One region of the Xanthomonas bundabergensis genome, then DNA from elsewhere that is predicted to be linked to it. Evidence: predicted binding sites of a transcription regulator. Region 1 holds the regulator's gene; the other holds the start of a gene.
What was found. The regulator FliA, encoded in region 1, starts transcription of late flagellar genes. The targets are predictions, from matches to a motif close to TAAAGTTTNNCNNNCNNNGGCCGATAA.
Positions count from the first base shown of each region.

Region 2: AB3X10_RS07070 (methyl-accepting chemotaxis protein) is a predicted target of FliA. The motif match lies at 2,241-2,267, and genes of this name have one in related genera.

Region 1 is NZ_CP162487.1:2,857,343-2,862,924, reverse strand. Features, by position in the region: gene AB3X10_RS12125 (flagellar motor protein) at 1-684, opposite strand, end outside; gene AB3X10_RS12120 (chemotaxis protein CheA) at 1,001-2,737, opposite strand; gene AB3X10_RS12115 (protein phosphatase CheZ) at 2,742-3,353, opposite strand; gene cheY (chemotaxis response regulator CheY) at 3,353-3,745, opposite strand; gene AB3X10_RS12105 (RNA polymerase sigma factor FliA) at 3,764-4,513, opposite strand; gene AB3X10_RS12100 (MinD/ParA family ATP-binding protein) at 4,510-5,394, opposite strand; gene flhF (flagellar biosynthesis protein FlhF) at 5,381-5,582, opposite strand, start outside.
Region 2 is NZ_CP162487.1:1,689,008-1,694,589, forward strand. Features, by position in the region: gene AB3X10_RS07070 (methyl-accepting chemotaxis protein) at 1-1,998, opposite strand, end outside; gene AB3X10_RS07075 (hypothetical protein) at 2,703-2,858, shown strand; gene AB3X10_RS07080 (methyl-accepting chemotaxis protein) at 3,087-5,327, shown strand.

The DNA of each region.
Region 1 (5,582 bases):
GATGGCGATGAGCCCTTCGATGATCATTTCGCGCTCGCCGCTGCTGTGCTTGATCACGCTCTTGAGCTTGCTGGCCATCGGCAGGAACAGCAGGTTGGCCGAGGCGATGCCGTAGATGGTGGCGGTGAACGCGGCGGCGATGCCGTGGCCGAGCTTGCTCGGGTCGGCGAGGTTCTTCATCACCGCGATCAGGCCCAGCACCGCGCCGATGATGCCCAGGGTCGGCGCATAGATGCCCATGCCCTCGAACACCTTGGCCGCGGCCAGGTCGCAGTGTTCCTGGCCGTCCAGGTCGATCTCCAGCATGTGCCGGATCGATTCCGGCTCCACCCCGTCGACCAGCATCTGCAGGCCCTTGCGCACGAACGGGTCGTCCTGCTGCTGGACCTGGTTCTCCAGGCCGAGCAGGCCCTGGCGGCGGGCGATGTTGCTCCACTCCACGATCTGCTGCAGCAGCGCGTGGCGGTCGCTGGACGGCGGATGCAGGATCCACTTGGCGATCTGGAACGCGCGCCGGAACACCGCCGGCGGCGTGTGCACCAGGATCGCGGCGACGGTGCCGACGATCACGATCACGAACGCGGCCGGCGACCACAGCGCGGAAACGCCGGCGCCCTTGAGGATGCTGCCGCCGACCAGCGAGGCGATCGCCAACAGCAAGCCAATGAGACTGAGTTTGTCCATGCAGAAACTATCGGCCGCTAGGGGAGGGACTTGATGGGGCCGGGATTGGGGATTGGGGATTGGGGATTCGGGATGAGCGGCCGCCGGCCGTGCGAGTGGGTTGCACCCTGTAGGAGCGGCTTCAGCCGCGACGGGCGTTACCGGTAAGGCCCGTCGCGGCTGAAGCCGCTCCGACAGGAAAGCGCGATGGAGAGCAGCCGCTGAACTTACTGCCACGTCCATGACACTTCGGGCATCGGATCGCCACGCAACGACCGGACCGGGACCGCCTTTGCGAATCCCCAATCCCCAATCCCCAATCCCGAATCCCGGCCTCTCAGCTCTTCAACCCATCCACATCCAGGATCAGCGCCAGCCGGCCGTCGCCGATCAGGGTCGCGCCGGCGTAGCCGGGCAGGCCGCGCAGGGCGCGCGGCAGCGGCTTGATCACCACTTCCTCGCGGCCGCGGACCTGGTCCACGACCAGGCCCATGCGCGATTCGCCGGCCTGCAGCACCACCACGGTCAGCAGCGGCAGTTGCGGCGCCTCGATGTTCAGCCACTGGCGCAGGTCCACCAGCGGCAGGGTGTGCGATTGCCGGTCGAGCACGGCGCGGCCGTCGAACCAGCCCAGCGAGCGGCGCGGCGCGTGCAGCACTTCCACCACGCGCGCCAGCGGCAACGCGTAGACGGTGTCGCCGGCCTGCACCAGCAGGGTCGGCAGGATCGCCAGGGTCAGCGGCACGCGGATCAGGAAGCGGCTGCCGCGGCCCAGTTCGGACTGGATCTGGATCTGCCCGCTGAGCTCGCGGATGCGCGACTGCACCACGTCCATGCCGACGCCGCGGCCGGAGATGTCGGTGACTTCGGACTTGGTCGAGAAGCCGGGCAGGAACACCAGGTGCAGGCATTCCTCGGTGGTCAGGCGCGCGGCCGCTTCCGGATCGATCAGCCCCTTCTCGCGCGCCTTGGCGCGCAACCGCTCCGGGTCGATGCCGGCGCCGTCGTCCTGCACCTCGATGCTGACGTAGTCGCCTTCCTGCTGCGCCGACAGGCGCACGTGGCCGCCGCGCGGCTTGCCGGTGGCCTCGCGCAGCGCCGGCGCCTCGATGCCGTGGTCGATGGCGTTGCGCACCAGGTGCACCAGCGGATCGGCCAGCGCCTCGACCAGGTTGCGGTCCAGTTCGGTGTCGGCGCCGATCAGTTCCAGCTCCACTTCCTTGTTCAAGGAGCGGGCGACGTCGCGCGCCACCTTCGGGAAGCGCGAGAACACCTTGCCGACCGGCTGCATGCGGGTGCGCATCACCGCCGACTGCAGGCGCGCGGTGGCGATGTCCAGGCTGCTGACCGCGCGGTCCAGTTCTTCGTCGCGCAGGCGCACGCGCAGGGTCTTGAGCCGGTTGCGCGACAGCACCAGTTCGCCGATCAGGTTGACGATCGCGTCCAGGCGCTTGGTGTCCACGCGCACGGTGTGCTCGGGTTCGGCGGCCTTGGCCGGCGCGGCGGCGGGCTTGGCGCTCGGCGCCGGCCGCGGCGCGGCGGCCGGCACCGGCAGCGCGGCCGGCGCGGCGCCGCCGTGCAGCTGGTCGAGCAGCGCTTCGAATTCGTCGTCGTCGATGAGGTCGCTGTTGCCGCCTGCGGCCGGCGCCGACGTCGGCGCAGCGGCCGCCTTGGGGCTGGGGACGGCGGTTTCCTCGCCGCTGGTCGCGAACTGCGCGATCAGCTGCTGCGGCGCGCGCGGCGGTTCGCTGCCGCTGCCGAACGCGTCGAGCATCGACTGCAGGTAGTCCAGCGACTGCTGCGCGGCGTCGAAGTGCCGCGCCTGCAGCGTGGCCTGGCCGGCGCGGGCCTGGCCCAGGGTGTCCTCGGCGGCGTGGCACAGCTCGACCATGGGCGTGATCGCCAGGAATCCGGCGCCGCCCTTGAGCGTGTGGAAGCCGCGGAACACCGCGTTGAGCTGCGCGCTGTCCTCGGGCGCCTGCTCCAGCGACACCAGCTGCTCGCCGAGCCGGTCCAGGATTTCCTGGGCCTCGATGATGAAGTCGGCAGCGATGTCGTCGGGAACGGCGCTCATGAGATTACAGCCCCAGTCCGGACAGCAGGTCGTCGGCGTCGTTCTGCGACACGCCGTGACGGTCCAGCCCGGCCAGCGCCGGACCGGCCAGGCCGCCGTCGGCCTTCTTGTTGTCGTCCTTCGGCGGCAGGCCCAGCGCGCCGAAGCCCTCGTGCACGCGGCGCACGATGCTGGCCACGCGGCGGATGATCTGCCCGGTCAGGTCCTGGAAGCTCTGCGCCAGGGCCATCTCGGTGAGGTTGTGGCGGATCTTGTCGAGGATCTCGCCCTGGTCGCCGGTCAGTCCGCCGGCGCGCAGCTGATCGGCCAGCGCGCGGCATTCCTCGGCCAGGTCCAGGGTGCGGTGGCTGGCCTGCTCGGTCATCGCCACCACGTGGTCCAGGCGCGAGCAGGCATCGTCCAGCTCGCCGGCCTCGCTGGGGATGGTGGGCAGTTCGCCGAGCGCCTGGCCCAGATCGCGCGCCAGCCGGCTCAGGCCCTGCATCATCGGCCGCGTGCGCCAGGCGGCGAGCGTGTCGATTTCCTTGCGCCAGGCGGCTTCGTCGCCACGCTCCAGTGCGTCCAGCGCACCTTGCAGGCGTTCGATCAGGGCGCTGCGTTCGGCGGTGGCTTCCATCAGGCGGTCGCTCCCAGGCGTTCGAAGATCTTGCCCAGCTTCTCCTGCAGCGTCTGCGCGGTGAACGGCTTGATGATGTAGCCGTTCACGCCGCACTGCGCCGCCTCGATGATCTGCTCGCGCTTGGCCTCGGCGGTCACCATCAGCACCGGCAGGTGCTTGAGCTTGTCGTCGGCACGGATGTTGCGCAGCAGGTCGATGCCGGTCATGCCGGGCATGTTCCAGTCGGTGACCACGAACTCGAACGGTGCCGAGCGCAGTGCAGCCAACGCACTGTTGCCGTCTTCGGCCTCTGCAGTGTTGGTGAAGCCGAGATCGCCGAGCAGATTCTTGACGATGCGCCGCATCGTCGAGAAATCGTCCACGATCAAAATCCGCATGTTCTTGTTCACCGCTAACTCCCTTGGGTCTTATTCTTCGTCTTCCAGGCCGGCATCGGCCGCTTCGAACGCTTTCAAGCGCCCGCGCAACCGTACCGTGGCCTGGCCGTGGATCTGGCAGACGCGCGACTCGCTGACACCGAGCACCGCGCCGATTTCCTTCAAGTTCAATTCCTGCTCGTAGTACAGCGACAGCACCAGCTGCTCGCGTTCGGGCAACTGCGCGATCGCCTTGCCCAGCTCGCGGCCGAACTCGCTGCGCTCCAGCATCTGCTGCGGGTTGGGGCCGCCCTTGGCGATGGTATCCAGTTCGCCGTGGTCCTCGACCCGCGACTCCAGGCTCAGCACCTGGCCGCGCGCGGCATCTTCCATCAATCGCAGGTATTCGGGAAGCGGCATGTCCATCGCCGCGGCCACTTCGTTGGCGGCGGCGGCGCGGCCGGTGCTCTGTTCGATCTTGCGGATCGCCGAGGCGGCGTCGCGGGCGCGGCGGTGCACCGAGCGCGGCACCCAGTCGCCGCGGCGGATCTCGTCGATCATCGAGCCGCGGATGCGGATCGAGGCGTAGGTCTCGAACGAGGCGCCCTGGTCGGCATCGTAGCTGCGCGAGGCCTCGATCAGGCCGATCATGCCGGCCTGGATCAGGTCGTCGATCTCGACGCTGGCCGGCAGCCGCGCCGCCAAGTGGTGGGCGATGCGCCGCACCAGGTCCGAATGCTGGGTGATGTAGTCGTTGGCGCTGTTGCGCTGCACGGCGCGGTATTGGGCGGCGGCGTTCATGCGGCGACCCCCCGCTGGATGATCCGTTCGACGAAGAACTCGACGTTGCCGCGCGGCACGGTCGGCGCCTGCCAGCGCGAGGTGCGGCGGGCGATCTCGGCGATCGCCTGCGCCGACGGGCTAGACGGGTAGGCCTTGACCACCGGCTGCTGGCGCTGCACCGCCAGGCGCAGCCAGTCGTCCTGCGGCACGCAGCCCAGGTAGTTCAGCGACACGTCGCCGAGGAACTTCTCGCACACCCGGCTCAGCTTGTCGTACAGCAGGCGGCCTTCGTTGAGGTCGCGGACCATGTTGGCGACGATCTGCACCCGGTCCACGCCGCGTTCGCGCGACAGCACCTTGATCAGCGCGTAGGCGTCGGTGATCGAGGCCGGCTCGTCGCAGACCACCACCACCGCGTCCTGCGCGGCCTGGCAGAAGGTCAGCACGCTGTCGGTGATGCCGGCGGCGGTGTCGATGATCATCACGTCCAGCTCGCGCTGCAGCTCGGAGAAGACGTTGACCAGGCCGACGTGCTGGGCGGGCGGCAGCTCGGCCATGTGCCGGCGGCCGGAGGCGGCGGGCACCACCATCAGCCCGTTGGGCATGTCGATCAGCACCTCTTCCAGGGTGCAGCGCCCGGCGACCAGGTCGGCCAGGGTGAACTTGGGGGTCAGCCCGAGCAGCACGTCGACGTTGGCCAGGCCGAGGTCGGCGTCCAGCAGCAGGGTGCGCTTGCCCATGTCGGCCAGCGCCATGGACAGGTTGACCGAGATGTTGGTCTTGCCGACGCCGCCCTTGCCGCCGGTCACGGCGATCGTACGCACCGGGCCCAGCGGTTCGCTGCGCGTTGCCGACAGGGGGAAGGCATTGGTCAGATTGGCGTAATCACGCGACGGCATGGTTCTGCTCCGGAGTACAGGGCTTATCGGCAGCGCGCCGCAAATCTTCAAGGCGCAATACCAGGCTGGCGGCGTTGGCGCGGTGCAGGTCGTCCGGCACGCGCTGACCATCGGTCACCCAGGTGATGGGAAGCCGGTGGTCCGCGACCACCGACAGGGCACTGCCAAACCGCCCGGTTTCATCCAGC
Region 2 (5,582 bases), 1.2 Mb from region 1:
GACCAGCGCCGCGTTCTGCTGGGTGGCTTCGTCCATCTGGGTCACGGTCTGGTTGACCTGCTCGATACCGGCGGACTGTTCCTGCGACGCGGCGGAGATCTCGCCCATGATGTCGGTGACGCGCTGCACCGAGGACACGATTTCCTGCATGGTCTGACCGGCCTGGCCGACCAGGCTCGAGCCCTTGCTGACCTGGGTGACCGACTCGTCGATCAGGCCCTTGATCTCCTTGGCCGCGCTGGCCGAGCGCTGCGCCAGGGTGCGCACTTCCGAGGCGACGACGGCGAAGCCGCGGCCCTGCTCGCCGGCGCGCGCCGCTTCCACCGCAGCGTTCAAGGCCAGGATATTGGTCTGGAAGGCGATGCCGTCGATGACGCTGATGATGTCGGCGATCTTCTTCGAGGAGGTCTCGATGCCGCTCATCGTGGTCACCACCTGGCTCACGACGTCGCCGCCCTGCGAGGCGACCGCGGCGGCGCCGACCGCGAGCTGGTTGGCCTGGCGCGCATGTTCGGCGTTCTGCTTCACGGTGGAGGTCAGTTCCTCCATCGAGGCGGCGGTTTCCTCCAGGCTCGCGGCCTGCTGTTCGGTGCGCCGCGACAGGTCGTCATTGCCGTTGGCGATCTCGCTGGAGGCGGTATTGATGTTGCCGGCGGCCAGCTGGATGCGGCCGACGATATCGGCCAACTGCTCGGTGGTGGCGTTGGCGTCGTCGCGCATCCGCGCGAACACGCCGTGGAAGTCGCCCTGCATGCGCACGGTCAGGTCGCCGGCGGCGATGGCCTGCAGCAGGGTGGACAGCGCCTGCAGGTTGCCGTCTGCGGTGGACATCAAGGTGTTGAGGCTTTCGACCATGGCGCGGAAGTCGTACTGGAAGCGCTGCGCGTCGCCGCGCACGCTGAAGTCGCCGGCCGCCGCGGCCGCGGCCAACTGGCCGATCTCGCGATTCATCGCGATCAGGTTGTGCTTGACCGTCTCCATCGTCTCGGTGAGCACGGCCTTCTCGCCCGGCAGCCGCTCCATGTCTTCGGAAAGATCGCCGACCGCGTAACGGCCCATGATCTGCGCCAGGCGCATCGTCACCGCGATATGCGAGCCTGCCAGTGCGTTGACGCCGCGCACCATGCGCGCGTACTCGCCGGGGAACGCGCTTTCGTCCATGCGGTAGCCGATCTCGCCCGCGTCGTGGCGGCGGCCCATGTCCAACTGCGCGGCGATGACGCCCTGCAGGCGGTCGCGGATCAGATACACGGCGCTGGCCAACTGCACGGTCTCGTCTTTGCCGGTCACCTTGACCTCGACGTCGAGCACTCCGCGCGACAGCTGCTGTACCGCCGTGACTGCCTGTCGAATCGAGCGGGAGATGGCGTTGCCCAGCAACAGCGCAATGGCGATGCCGGCTAGCACCGTCAGCACCAGTGCGACCGCGGACAGCGTCATGGCCCGTGCATCCGCCGCCTGCTGCTGTTGATAGCGGGTCTTGGCGGAGGCGCTCAGGTCGGACCGCAACGCGGCAAGCCCGGCAAACGTGGCGTTGGCGTTGTCCTTGACCTGGGTCCGGTTCACTTCGGCGCCGCCGGCGATGTCGCCGGCTTCGATCAACGCGACCTGGCGCTGCATGCCCAAGCGCATCCGGCCATAGCTGGCCTTGATTTTCTGCAGTTGCGCCTTGTGCTCCTGCTCGCTCGTCAGCAAGCGGGTGAGGTCTGCGATGCTGGCTTCGACCTGGCTGAAGTGTTCGTCGTTCTCGTGCTTCCACTGCGCGATCAGCTCGGGCGTGCCGATGGCGATCATGCGCAGGATGTTGATGTCGACCCGGGTCAGATGGCCGTCGACATCGCTGGCCAGTGCGGAGCCGACGAAGTCCCGCTGGTAGAGGGTGCCCACGCTTTCCTTGGAGGTGTGCAGGCTGTTCAGCAGGAACAGACACAGCAGGATGCAGGGGATCAAGGTTCCCACCAATGCCAGCAGGAACTTGTTTTTGATGGTGGAGAGCATGTACGGCCTCAGGGAAGGAGGGGTGCGGGGCGAAAAAGCCGGCCAAGTGAGTGAAACCCGCTGGCCGGACCGACCTGGCGGCGTCTGCCGCGCATGAAGCAGAACCTCGAAAGCGTGCAACGTCAGCGTGCGTACCAGCGGCAATCGAGCGCCCATGCTGGGCATGCCTGCCCTGTCCGGGTCGGCCTTCCGTTTGCCGGCGGCAGCCTTCGTCGCATTCGAGACCTGGGCGCTCTCCCTCTATAGCGGCCGCCATCACGCAGTCTTTACAAAATTAAATAGGGAACCATTGGCCGAGACGGATGGCCTCCTCCAGGCCGATCGCGGGAGCGCCGCGGCAGGGACCAGGCGCCGTGGCGGGCCCTTCCGGCAAGTGGGCGCGATCGCGTCGCATGCGTTCGGCTGTGGCGAGGCTGCTCGCAGCGCCGGTCGGGCGACGCGTCTGCACGCGCGCGATCCACGCAGCGCGTGCCGGCGCGGCGTCGCGCCGTGCGCCAGGATGCCGCGGAGGGCGGAGGGCGGCGTCGACTGCGCAAGGCGCCAGGTCCGATGCCCGATGCCATCTGCGCGATGCGGCGCGCGCCGTCCCGTGGGCCACGCCCGGCGGCGCATGCCGGAGCGCGCCAGGCCATATCGTTCTGCCGATCTTCCGTTTCGACTCGCCGCGATCGGCGACGGCACAACGCGTTCGATGACGCAGTCGGTTGCTCGCGACCACCATGCCGGTGCGCGGCGCGACGATCCGCACGGCGCGTGCCGCGCTGCTGCGCGCGAGCGAAGTTCTTCACTGGAATTTCACCGATTCGGATACGTTCGGACCGTTTTTTTGGCCGTTCTCCACGCGCCGATCATGTGTGTGAGTACGTTCAATAAAACGTCCGCGAATGCGCATCAAGAATCCACGACGGTCGCCGTTACCTCGCCCAAGCATCGGCGCTGGCGTCGCGCGCGGTGGGCCTCGGTCTTGCGATTTTCCGGCCTGCCGCAGGCGCCATGCCATGCCTTCGCGGTCTGTTCCGTTTCGTGCCCGGTCCTGCGGCGTTGCCAGGCCGTGGCGCACTTCCATTCCCCCAGCCTTGGTACTCCCCATGATCGGATTTCTTCAGCGCTACAACGTCGGCACGCGTCTCTCCTTTGCGTTCGGCCTGCTCATCCTGCTTTCCTGCGGCCTCGTCGTGGCGGGAGTGGTGACCCTGGCGCAGGCGCGCGAGCGCTTGGACACCATCGTCAATCGCAACATGATCATCATCCAGTACACCGGCGACATGCTCGAGGCCAGCTCGGTCATCGCCATCAATCTGCGCAACATCGTCCTGCCGACCACGCAGGAGGAGAATGTCCAGTTCGCCAAAATCATCGAGCAACAGCGCAAGCGCTACGCCGAGGTGCGCGATAAGCTCTATGCGCTTCCAGCCAGCGCCGAGGGCGCTGCGATGCGCGAGCAGATCGATCAGGCGCGCGAACTGTCGCGCGCGAGCAACCAGGAGGTGCTCGACCTGGGAATGAACTACAAGCCCGACGAAGCGCTTGCCGCGCTGATGAAGCGGGCGGCGCCGGAGACGCAGAAATGGCAGGACGCCATCTCCGCCTACGCGACCCTGCAGCGCAAGCGCACCGACGAGGCCTATGCCGCGGCGAACGCGGCGATGGACCGTGGCCGCGCCTTGCTGATCAGCGGTGGCGTGGCGGTGGTGCTGGTCAGCAGCCTGCTGGCCTGGCTGATCACGCGCAGCCTCACCGTGCCGCTGAGCCGCGCCACGCGCGCCGCCGAGGCGATCGCCGACGGCAAGCTGGACAACGACGTGCAGACCCAGGCCACCGACGAAACCGGGCGTCTGCTCAGCGCGATGCACGGCATGCAGCACCAGTTGCGCAGCCTGATCGCCGCGCAGCTGGACATGGCCAAGCGCCACGACGCGGGCCAGATCAGCTTCCGCATGGATGCCTCCGCGTTCCCCGGCGACTACGGCCGCATGGCGGCGGAAACCAATGCCGTGGTCGGCTCGCACATCGAGGTCAAGCTGAAGCTGGCGCAGATCATGGGCCGCTACGCGATCGGCGACCTCAGCCAGGACATGGACCGGCTGCCCGGCGAGAAGGCGGTGCTGACCCAGACCATGGACGAAGTGAAGGCCAACCTGTCGGCGATGAACGGCCAGATCAAGCAGCTGGCGCAGTCCGCCGCCAACGGCGACTTCAGCGCCCGCGGCGACGCCGAGCGCTTCCAGTTCGACTTCCGGGTCATGGTGGAAAGCCTCAACCAGCTGATGACCACCGCCGACGGCAACCTGCAATCCCTGTCGGCCTTGCTGCAATCCATCGCCAACGGCGACCTGACCGCACGCATGCACGGCGAGTTCCGCGGCGTGTTCGCGCAGATGCGCGACGACGCCAACGCCACTGCCGAGCAGCTGTCGGAGATCGTCGGCCGGATCAAGCACTCGGCCGTATCGATCAACGCCGCGGCCAGCGAGATCGCGACCGGCAACGACGACCTGTCGCGGCGCACCGAACAGCAGGCCGCGAGCCTGGAGGAAACCGCCGCCTCGATGGAGGAGCTGACCTCCACCGTCAAGCAGAACGCCGAACACGCGCGCCAGGCCAACCAGCTCGCGGTCGGCGCCGCCGCGGTCGCCTCCGAAGGCGGCGACGTGGTCGGCCAGGTGGTCACCACGATGAGCGGCATCGAAGCCTCGTCGAAGAAGATCGCCGACATCATCAGCGTCATCGACGGCATCGCCTTCCAGACCAACATCCTCGCGCTCAACGCGGCGGTGGAAGCGGCGCGCGCCGGCGAGCAGGGCCGCGGCTTCGCCGTGGTCGCCTCGGAAGTGCGCACCCTGGCGCAGCGCTCGGCCAGCGCGGCCAAGGAGATCAAGGAACTGATCGACGACTCGGTCAGCCGGGTGGCCGAAGGCTCGGCGCTGGTCGGCCAGGCCGGCAAGACCATGCAGGAGATCGTGTCTTCGGTGCAGCGCGTCACCGACATCATGAGCGAGATCTCCGCCGCGTCGCAGGAGCAGTACGCCGGCATCGAGCAGGTCAACCAGACCGTGACCCAGATGGACGAGAGCACGCAGCAGAATGCGGCCCTGGTGGAAGAGGCCAGCGCCGCGGCGCGCTCGATGGAGCAGCAAGCGGACGAGCTGACCCAGGCGGTGGCCCTGTTCAAGCTGGAGGATGGCGCAGCGCCGGCGGTGCGCAAGGCGCTCGCCGCAGCGGCGTCGAAGCCCGGCAGCGGCGCCCGCCCGGCCACCGTGCCGGCGATGCCGGCGCGGCGCCTGCAGTCCGTCGCCTTGGCCACGGACAAGGATTGGCAGGAGTTCTGATCGGCAAGTCATGGCGTTCGCCGCCCTCCAGCTGGAGGGCGGCCTGTCGTCGCGGCACACGGACCGCGTGCCGCGCGGCCGCTGCAGGGGCGGCTGCCACGGCATCCAGCCGCGGCCAATGCGCCGTCGCCAGTCGCGCAATGCCCAGGCGTCCGATGCGCCGCGTGCCGTCGGATTCGCTGCCTTCCTGGGGCGGCGCGCTGTTGAGCCGTGTGCCGGATTGCCCCAGAATGCGGCATCGACGGCGGAAGGAGC